3 regions of the Telluria sp. LT2P80 genome follow, and region 2 is predicted to be linked to each of the others. Evidence: predicted binding sites of a transcription regulator. Region 2 holds the regulator's gene; each other region holds the start of a gene.
The links. The regulator sigma-54, encoded in region 2, starts transcription at its own class of promoters, with help from an activator protein. The targets are predictions, from matches to a motif close to TGGCANGNAANCTGCTTT.
Positions count from the first base shown of each region.

Region 1 (3,276 bases), on a different contig from region 2:
ACATCGGCTACCCGGCGCTGGGCGTGCCGCGCGAATACATGGTGTCGGACCAGCGCTTTGCCGCCACCCGGCCCGACGTGCTGGTGTACCAGAGCGCCGTGCTGGAAGAGGATGTGACGGTCGCCGGGCCGGTCACGCCCAAGCTGTTCGTGTCCACGAGTGGCACCGACGCCGACTGGGTCGTCAAGCTGATCGATGTCTACCCGGCCAGTTTCCCGACCCCGGCAGCCGAGCGGGGCGGCGATGTCGGCCCGCCCACGGTGAGTCTGGGTGGCTTCCAGCAACTGGTGCGTGGCAATCCGCTGCGCGGCAAGTTCCGCAACAGCTATGAAAAGCCCGAACCGTTCGTGCCGGGCAAGGTCGAACCCATCAAGTATGAACTGGGCCAGGTGAACCACACCTTCCGGCGCGGTCACCGGATCATGGTGCAGGTGCAAAGCTCGTGGTTCCCGCTGATCGACCTGAATCCGCAAACGTTCATGCGCATTCCCGACGCACAGCCCGGCGACTTCAAGAAAGCGACCCAGCGCGTGTATCACGCGCCAGGAACGGCGTCCGGGCTGGAACTGATGGTGCTGCCGAACCCGGGTAGCGCCAACTAGGTCAGGCGCCGATCCACGGCAGGCCGGCCGTGCACCAGCCGCCGATCGTCTTGCGGTGCCCGTCGCCGTCGCGATCGCCTTCGAACCCTTCCAGGATGTCGAAGGCGTTTGCATAGCCCAGCTCGGTCGCCACGCGCGCGCCGTGGCGCGAGCGCACGCCCGAGCGGCACAGGAACAGCAGCACGTCGTCCTTGCCGGCTACCTGTTCGAGCTGTGCGCCAAAGTCCGGATTGGGGGCGCCGCCCGGATAGGTGGCCCACTGCACTGCCAGGTGCTGCGCCTGGCCGATCGCGACGCGGCCCACCCAGTCGCGTTCGGCGTTGGTGCGCACGTCGACCAGCTTGACGTCCGGGCTGCTCTGGAGCAGGTCGAATGCTTCCTGAGGCGTCACTGCACCAGCGTAGGGCTGGTCAGCGCCACGCTGGCGCGCCGCCGTGAGAATCTGTTCTTTGATCATGTCGGGTTGGTCCATTCATCGTTTGTCATCGTCAATGCACCATCCTGGAGCGCAGTCGGGTGCGCTCAATTGGTGCAAGCACGTAGAATTGCTCGTTAGTGGTGCAAATCGGCGTACAGGTAAATCTTGCCATACGCCCCCGGTCGAGGCGATTTTATGGGTAAACTAACCCATTGCCCAAGAACGATTTGCGCATAGCCTCATGCACTGAAGTTGGCATCGTCGTTGACACCCAGTTGGCACATTTCGTGCTTCATCATGATGCAAGTTGTCGGTTCGCATAGACTGACATCCCTTTTTCAATTAGGAGATTCCGAATGGCAAAGTCCGCCGCAGATGTAATGCAAATGGTCAAAGACAACGAAGTCAAATTCGTTGATTTACGCTTCGCCGATACCCGCGGCAAGGAACAACACGTCACGGTCCCGGTGTCGCACTTCGACCTGGACAAATTCGAATCCGGCCACGCCTTCGACGGTTCGTCGATCGCCGGCTGGAAAGGTATTGAAGCGTCGGACATGCTCCTGATCCCGGATGCAAACACCGCCAATATCGACCCGTTCATGGAAGAGACCACGCTGTTCATGCAGTGCGACGTCGTCGAGCCATCGGACGGCAAGGGCTACGACCGCGATCCGCGCTCGATCGCCAAGCGCGCTGAAGCCTACCTGAAATCGTCGGGCATCGGCGACACCGCCTACTTCGGCCCAGAGCCAGAGTTCTTCATCTTCGACGCCGTGCGCTGGAAGCTGGACATGTCGGGTTGCTTTGTCAAGATCGATTCCGAAGAAGCATCGTGGTCGACCGACAAGGAATTTGAAGGCGGCAACAGCGGTCATCGTCCAGGCGTGAAGGGCGGCTATTTCCCAGTGCCACCAGTCGACTCGTTCCAGGACATGCGCTCCGAAATGTGCCTGATCCTCGAATCGATGGGCATCCCGGTTGAAGTGCACCACCACGAAGTCGCCGGCGCCGGTCAGAATGAAATCGGCACCAAGTTCTCGACGCTGATCGAGCGCGCCGACTGGACCCAGAACATGAAATACGTGATCTGGAACGTGGCCCACAGCTACGGCAAGACCGCGACCTTCATGCCAAAGCCAATGGCTGGCGACAACGGTTCGGGCATGCACGTGCACCAGTCGATCTGGAAAGATGGCAAGAACCTGTTCGCAGGCGACGGCTATGCAGGTCTGTCGGACACGGCCCTGTTCTACATCGGCGGCATCATCAAGCACGCCCGCGCCCTGAACGCGATCACCAATCCAGGCACCAACTCGTACAAGCGCCTGGTGCCAGGCTTCGAAGCCCCGGTCAAGCTGGCGTATTCGGCCCGTAACCGTTCGGCCTCGATCCGCATCCCGCACGTGGCGAACCCGAAAGGCCGCCGCATCGAGACGCGTTTCCCGGATCCACTGGCGAACGTCTACCTGTGCTTCGCAGCACTGATGATGGCCGGTCTGGATGGTATCCAGAACAAGATCCACCCGGGCGAAGCGGCAACGAAAGACCTGTACCATCTGCCGCCTGAAGAAGACAAGCTGATCCCGACGGTGTGCGCATCGCTGGAAGAAGCACTGGACGCACTGAACGAAGACCGCGAGTTCCTGACCCGTGGCGGCGTGTTCAGCGACAGCATGATCGATGCCTACATCGACCTGAAGATGCAGGAAGTCCAGCGCATGCGCATGACCCCGCACCCAGCCGAATTCGACATGTACTACTCGTCGTAATCGGTCCATCCAGGCTGGCACGGATGTGCATCGCGCCGGCCTGGCGGGTAGAACAAACGCGGGGAAAGCCATGCTTTCCCCGCGTTTTTTGTTGCTTGGAGTTTATATTCCTTGGGGTATAGTCGGGCGCATCTACAATAGCGTGCCCTTGCGACCAACCGGGATGGGAATGACAAATAGTGTGTTTCAGGCCAGTGTGGCCGTTTTTACCGCCGTGTTTGCCTCAGTGCTGCTGTGCGCCAGTGCGCAGGCGCAAATCTACCGTTGTACCGATGCCAATGGCCGGCCGCTGTACACCGACACCAAGGTCGGCAAGTGCCAGCTGATCGACACCGGCTACAGCGCGCCGCCGGCAGCCTCGGCCCCGATTCCTGCACCGCGCTCGGCGGGCGGTGGGGGCGGTTCATCCGCGTCGAATTCCGCCCCGGCGGCGGCGCCAAGCGCGGCCCAGTCGAACTTCCCGCGCGTGGACAATGTGCTGCAG
Region 1 covers NZ_JCASIO010000002.1:340,026-343,301, forward strand. The annotation lists gene AC56LW_RS07865 (CocE/NonD family hydrolase) at 1-602, shown strand, start outside; gene AC56LW_RS07870 (rhodanese-like domain-containing protein) at 604-1,059, opposite strand; gene glnA (type I glutamate--ammonia ligase) at 1,377-2,792, shown strand; gene AC56LW_RS07880 (DUF4124 domain-containing protein) at 2,989-3,276, shown strand, end outside.
Region 1: a site for sigma-54 is predicted at 1,297-1,314, ahead of glnA (type I glutamate--ammonia ligase). Genes of this name have one in related genera too.

Region 2 (3,276 bases):
CTTCGGTGAAGAAATCCTCGAGCAATGCGCTGCCGCCTTGCGGCGAGGCGTTGCCGACGTCGTGGAAGAAACGGATATCGCCGCCCGCGCACAGCGCTTTTTCGCTGCTGCTGGTGATCACGACCGCATCGACGGCGGCGTCGAGCTGCCAGTCAAGAAGGATCGCGGTCAGCGCGCGCACCATGTCCAGCGACAGCGAATTGAGCGCCTTGGGACGGTCGAGGGTGATGATGCCGGTGCGGTTGGCGATGCGGGTCAGGACGTGTTCGGACATGGCGTGATCCATCGAAAGGAAACACGTATTTTACCGGCAGCGGGATGCAAAAAGGGCGTCCCGAAAAGACGCCCCTGGCGGTGGTGACCTGCGCTCGATCAGGCGGCAGCGACGTCTGCTTCGTCGACGTCCAGGCGTTTGATCGCTGTGCGGTTATGGTCTTTGAGCATCTGCTTGTGCTTCAGGATTTGTCGATCCAGTTTATCCATCAACATGTCGATCGCGGCATACAGGTCTTGCGCGACGCTCGCCACGTGCAGGGTCTTGCCCGACACCTGGACATTGATTTCAGCTTTTTGCCTTTTTTCTTTTTCAGTGAGGTTATCGACGGCCAGGAAGACGTGGGTATCTATGACTTGATCGAAATGGCGAATAATGCGTTCCAGCTTATTCTGAACGTATTCACGGATGGCAGGGGTTACTTCGAGATGGTGACCACTGATGGTGAGGTTCATACACACTCCTTTGAAGATGTCACGTCGCTTGCACCACACAGGAGCTGAAGGCACAGACTGTATGAGCGGCGTTGTTACAAGGCTTTGCGGAGACTGACGGGGGGGATCTTGAGCGCTTCACGGTATTTTGCGACCGTCCTGCGCGCAATGACCATGCCTTGTTCCCCGAGCATTTCCGCGATCTTGCTGTCGGATAATGGATTCTTAGGGTCTTCTGCTCCTGTCAATTGTGCGATGAGCGCACGGATTGCCGTTGAGGATGCTTCGCCTCCCGCTTCGGTGGCAACGTGGCTACCGAAGAAATACTTCAACTCGAACATGCCGTGCGGGGTCAGCATGTATTTCTGGGTTGTGACACGAGAGATGGTGCTCTCATGCAGACCTAGTGTATCAGCTATCTCACGCAAAACAAGGGGCCGCATGGCAACTGCGCCATGGCTGAAAAAGTTGCGCTGGCGTTCGACAATCGCCTCGGCCACACGCAGGATCGTGTCGAAACGCTGGCGCATATTCTTGATGAGCCACTTCGCCTCTTGCATCTGCGCGCCCATCTGGCTCTCGCTGCGGCCCTGCTTGAGCATGGTCGCGTACAGGCTGTTGACGCGCAGGCGCGGCATCACGTCCTGGTTCAGCGTGACCGCCCAGCCATTCTTGGCGCGCCGCACGATCACGTCCGGCACCACGTAATCTGACACGTTCGACGCGAACGCGGCGCCCGGATGCGGATTGCACTGGCGGACCACGGCCTGCACTTCGCGCAGGTCTTCGTCGTCGCAATCGAGCGCTTTTTTCAGTTTGCTGTATTCGCGCTGCGCGAACCAGGTCAGGTAGCCTTCGACGATCTTCAGGGCCATGCGGCGCGTGACCATCGGCACGCCCGGCATGCGCCGGATCTGCAGCGCCAGGCATTCGGCCGCGCTGCGCGCGCCCACGCCCACCGGGTCCATGCTCTGCACCATCGCCAGCGCGCAGCGCAGTTCGTCGAGGTCGACCTCGAGTTCTTCGGGCAGGCGTGCGTGGATGTCGTCGAGCGGTTCTTCCAGGTAGCCGTTGTCGTCGAGCGCGTCGATCACCAGTTCGGCCAGCGCGCGGTCGCGCGTTGACAGCAGCGTTTCGCGCACCTGTTCCATCAGGTGTTCGCGCAGCGTGATCGCGCACGCCTCCAGCTGCGGGCGGCCGTCTTCGTCGTCGCTGCTGGCGCTGCCGGACGACGTTCCGCTGCCTTCGCTCCACTCGTTGTCGGGCCGGTCGCCATCGACCGCACCGCCTTCAGCGCCCTCGCCCTCAGCCGGCGCGCTGCCCTCGCCTTCGGCCTGCTGGCCTGGCGCCGGCGGCGCCTCGCCAGGTGCCGGCGCATTGTTGATGGCCCCATCGGCCAGCAGGCGCACCGAATGATCGAGCGGGTCGTCGAGCCTTTCGAGCAGCGGGTTATCGCCCAGTATCTGCTCGATCTCCTGATGCAGTTCGAGCGTCGACAGCTGCAGCAACCGGATCGATTGCTGCAGCTGTGGCGTGAGCGCCAGGTGCTGCGAAGTGCGGAGCTGAAGGGACTGTTTCATCAATTGAGTATGGCTTACATGCGGAAATGTTCACCAAGGTACACGCGGCGCACCGACTCGTCGGCGATGATATCGTCGGGACGGCCGGATGCGAGCACCGCGCCCTGATTGATGATGTAGGCGCGGTCGCAGATGCCAAGCGTCTCGCGGACATTGTGGTCGGTGATCAGGACGCCGATCTTGCGCTCCTTGAGGAAGCGTACGATGCGCTGGATCTCGATCACGGCGATCGGGTCGACGCCGGCAAACGGTTCGTCGAGCAGGACGAAGCGCGGGTTGGTCGCCAGGGCGCGCGCGATCTCCACGCGGCGCCGCTCGCCGCCCGACAGCGACAGTGCCGGATTCTCGCGCAGCTTCTCGATCTGCAGGTCGGCCAGCAAGGTATCGAGGCGGTCGCTGATCTCGGTTTTGGTGAGCGACTTGCCGTTAACCTTCTGCAGTTCGAGCACGGCGCGGATGTTCTCTTCCACCGTCAGCTTGCGAAACACCGAGGCTTCCTGCGGCAGGTACGACAGGCCGAGCACCGCGCGGCGATGGATCGGCAGGCTGGTGATGTCGGTGCCGTTGATGCTGATCGAGCCGGCGTCCGACGGCACCAGGCCGACGATCATGTAGAACGAAGTAGTCTTGCCGGCGCCGTTCGGGCCCAGCAACCCCACCACTTCGCCGCATTCGACATCCAGCGACACGTCGCGCACGACCAGGCGCTTGCCATAGCTTTTCTGCAGGCCCTTGACGACCAGCGTGCTGCGATCGTTCAGTTCCGTCATTGCGTGCCTCCGGCCGGCGCACGCTTGGGCGCCAGGATCAGCGTGCCGCGCCCGCCGCCAACCTTGCTCTCGCCGCTGACGTCATTGCGCACGGCGACGACTTCCTTGCGGTTGTCGTACGAGATGAACGGGCCGGTCATCTGGTTGGTCATCCGGTCGTTTTCGAGTTCCTTGACGATGGCGTTCGAGTACAGGCGCACCAGCTCCGAACGTTCGTC
Region 2 covers NZ_JCASIO010000006.1:100,529-103,804, reverse strand. The annotation lists gene AC56LW_RS16350 (enoyl-CoA hydratase/isomerase family protein) at 1-274, opposite strand, end outside; gene hpf (ribosome hibernation-promoting factor, HPF/YfiA family) at 373-729, opposite strand; gene AC56LW_RS16340 (RNA polymerase factor sigma-54) at 804-2,288, opposite strand; gene lptB (LPS export ABC transporter ATP-binding protein) at 2,303-3,058, opposite strand; gene lptA (lipopolysaccharide transport periplasmic protein LptA) at 3,055-3,276, opposite strand, start outside.

Region 3 (3,276 bases), on a different contig from region 2:
GCGAACTGGGATCGCTCGGCCGGCAGCCTGGTCTGGCGCGCCGATGGCAAGGCGCTGATCGTCGATGCGGAAGACGTCGGCCAGCACCGTCTGTTCTCCATCGACGTGGCCGGCGGCAAGGTCACCCCGCTGACCGACACCGGCGCCGTGGGCGCGTTCGATCTGCGCCGTGATACGCTGGTCTATACCCATGCGAACCTGTCCGCTGGCGCGCAGTTGTTCTCGATGAAGCTGGGCGCCAAGCCGAAGCAGCTGACCACGTTGAATAGCGAGCTGCTGAAGGATGTGCGCTGGGGCGAGGCCGAGCAGTTCTCGTTCGCCGGCGCCAATGGCGACACCGTCTACGGTTACGTGATGAAGCCGTGGAATGCGCAGCCAGGCCAACAATATCCGGTGGCGTTCATCGTCCACGGCGGGCCGCAAGGCAGCTTCGGCAACAGCTGGAGCTATCGCTGGAATCCGCAGACCTATGCCGGCGCAGGTTACGCGGCCGTGTTCATCGACTTCCACGGTTCGACCGGCTACGGCCAGAAGTTCACCGACTCGATCAGCAACGACTGGGGCGGCAAGCCACTGGTCGACCTGCAAAAAGGCTACGACGCCGCGGTGAAGAAGTTCCCATGGCTGGACCGCTCACGCGACTGCGCACTGGGCGCGTCGTACGGCGGCTACATGATGAACTGGATCGCCGGTAACTGGTCGGATGAGTTCAAGTGCATCGTCAATCACGACGGCGTGTTCGACACACGCGGCATGGCCTACTCGACCGAGGAGCAGTGGTTCACGGATTGGGAAAACGGCGGGCCGTACTACAAGGTGCCGGATAACCATGAGCGTTTCAATCCGGTTCATCACGTTGCGAAATGGAAGACGCCGATGCTGGTGATCCAGGGCGATCTGGATTTCCGGATTCCAACAGCGCAGGCGCTGGGGACGTTCACGGCGCTGCAGCGTCAAGGGGTCGAGAGCAAGCTGCTGGTGTTCCCGGATGAGAATCACTGGGTGCTCAAGCCGGCTAATTCGGTGCAGTGGCATCACACCGTGAATGGGTGGCTGGATCGGTTCTTGAAGGCGCAGCCAGCGAAGTAAAGCTGCAATGAAAAAAGCCCGCTGGGGAAGCGGGCTTTTTCGACTACATTAAATATTAGTCAGCAGCAGGCTCATCATCAGCACCAGCCACGCTATTTTTCTCAAACGCGCCTTTGACTGCGGCATTAGTCGAGTTCGACGCGACCTGCCAAGTGACGGCGCTAGTGCCAACATTTGGCGTAAAGATAACAGTAGTGCCACTGGTATTCGCACCAATGTCTTTCAGCGTCATGGTAATTTTGCCAGCCTCGGTAACCGTCAGACCGGAGACTTCGTTTGTTTCGGTGAAGGTTGTAAAGGCGGCGGGGTTGCTCGTCGTGTTGCAATTGGTTGCCGCGCCGTTTTCTTGAGCGCAAAGTGCAACCGCCGTCTTGTATGGGTCAACCACACCCAGAGCATTTGCCGCTTTAGCACGTGCGGTATAGTTGCTGTACTGCGGAATTGCAACAGCAGCCAGAATACCGATAATCGCAACAACGATCATCAGTTCGATCAGAGTGAAGCCGCCTTCGGCTTTTTTGCTTGGCATTTGCTTGAAGTTCATTTTAAATCTCCAGGTGGGTATTTCAAAAAGTGGACCTACGTATCTTGTGCTGCTCACTGCTACGCTTTCTTATATGCAAGCGCTGTGCCAGCCCAAAAATGGCGTAAAACGGTCGATTTTATGAACAACAAACCAACAAAACCCTGTTCCAGCACAAAAAACGGCACCTCGGATGACAAAATTTGTCAGTGCCCTACAGCAATTTTTGTCACACGCGATGCGTATCAACAAAAAGTGGCGCACCAAATAGAAAACGGGGAGCTCGCGCTCCCCGTTTTAGCTTTCGATCAATAGATCGTCAGAATTACAGCATGGCCTTCAGCAGACGCGCCATTTCCGACGGGTTCTTGGTGACGGTGATGCCGCAGGCTTCCATGATTTCCAGCTTCGCTTGCGCAGTATCTGCACCGCCCGAGATCAACGCGCCGGCGTGGCCCATGCGCTTGCCTGGTGGCGCGGTGACGCCAGCGATGAAGCCGACGACTGGCTTCTTCATGTTGTCCTTGATCCAGTAAGCCGCGTTGGCTTCGTCCGGACCACCGATTTCGCCGATCATGATGACCGCGTCGGTATCAGGATCGTCGTTGAACATCTGCATGATGTCGATGTGCTTCAGACCGTTGATCGGATCGCCGCCGATGCCGACTGCCGACGACTGGCCCAGGCCCAGTGCGGTCAGCTGTGCAACTGCTTCATACGTCAAGGTACCCGAACGCGAGACGACGCCGATGCGGCCCTTGCGGTGGATGTGACCTGGCATGATGCCGATCTTGATTTCGTCAGGGGTGATCAGGCCTGGGCAGTTAGGGCCCAGCAGCAGGGTCTTCGAACCCGACTTGGCCATACGGTCCTTGATTTCCATCATGTCACGGACTGGAATGCCTTCGGTGATGCAAATCGCCAGATCCAGCTCGGCTTCGACGGCTTCCCAGATTGCAGCGGCTGCGCCTGCTGGTGGGACGTAGATGACCGACACGTTGGCGCCGGTTTCTTTTTTCGCTTCAGCAACGGTTGCGAAAATCGGGATGCCTTCGAAATCTTCGCCGGCTTTCTTCGGGTTCACGCCAGCAACGAATGCTTCCTTGCCGTTTGCGTACTCGCGGCACATGCGGGTGTGGAACTGACCGGTCTTGCCGGTGATGCCCTGGGTGACTACTTTGGTATCTTTGTTGATCAGAATCGACATTTTTTTATTTCCTTAGCAATTAGGCTTGACCGGCAGCAGCGGCGACGACCGACTTGGCTGCGTCTTCCATCGTGTCTGCGGCGATGATTGGCAGGCCCGATTCGGCCAGCATCTTCTTGCCCAGGTCTTCGTTGGTGCCCTTCATGCGCACGACCAGCGGCACTTGCAGCGAAACGGCTTTCGATGCAGCGATCACGCCTTCGGCGATGACGTCGCAACGCATGATGCCGCCGAAGATGTTGACCAGGATGGCTTTCAGGTCAGGGTTCTTCAGCATGATCTTGAACGCTTCGGTCACTTTCTCAGCCGTGGCGCCACCGCCGACGTCGAGGAAGTTGGCTGGCTCGCCGCCGAACAGCTTGATGGTGTCCATGGTTGCCATGGCCAGGCCGGCGCCGTTCACCAGGCAGCCGATGTTGCCGTCGAGCGAGATGTAGGCCAGGTCGAATTTCGATGC
Region 3 covers NZ_JCASIO010000007.1:132,158-135,433, forward strand. The annotation lists gene AC56LW_RS18015 (S9 family peptidase) at 1-1,089, shown strand, start outside; gene AC56LW_RS18020 (pilin) at 1,145-1,633, opposite strand; gene sucD (succinate--CoA ligase subunit alpha) at 1,938-2,819, opposite strand; gene sucC (ADP-forming succinate--CoA ligase subunit beta) at 2,839-3,276, opposite strand, start outside.
Region 3: a site for sigma-54 is predicted at 1,706-1,723, ahead of AC56LW_RS18020 (pilin). Genes of this name have one in related genera too.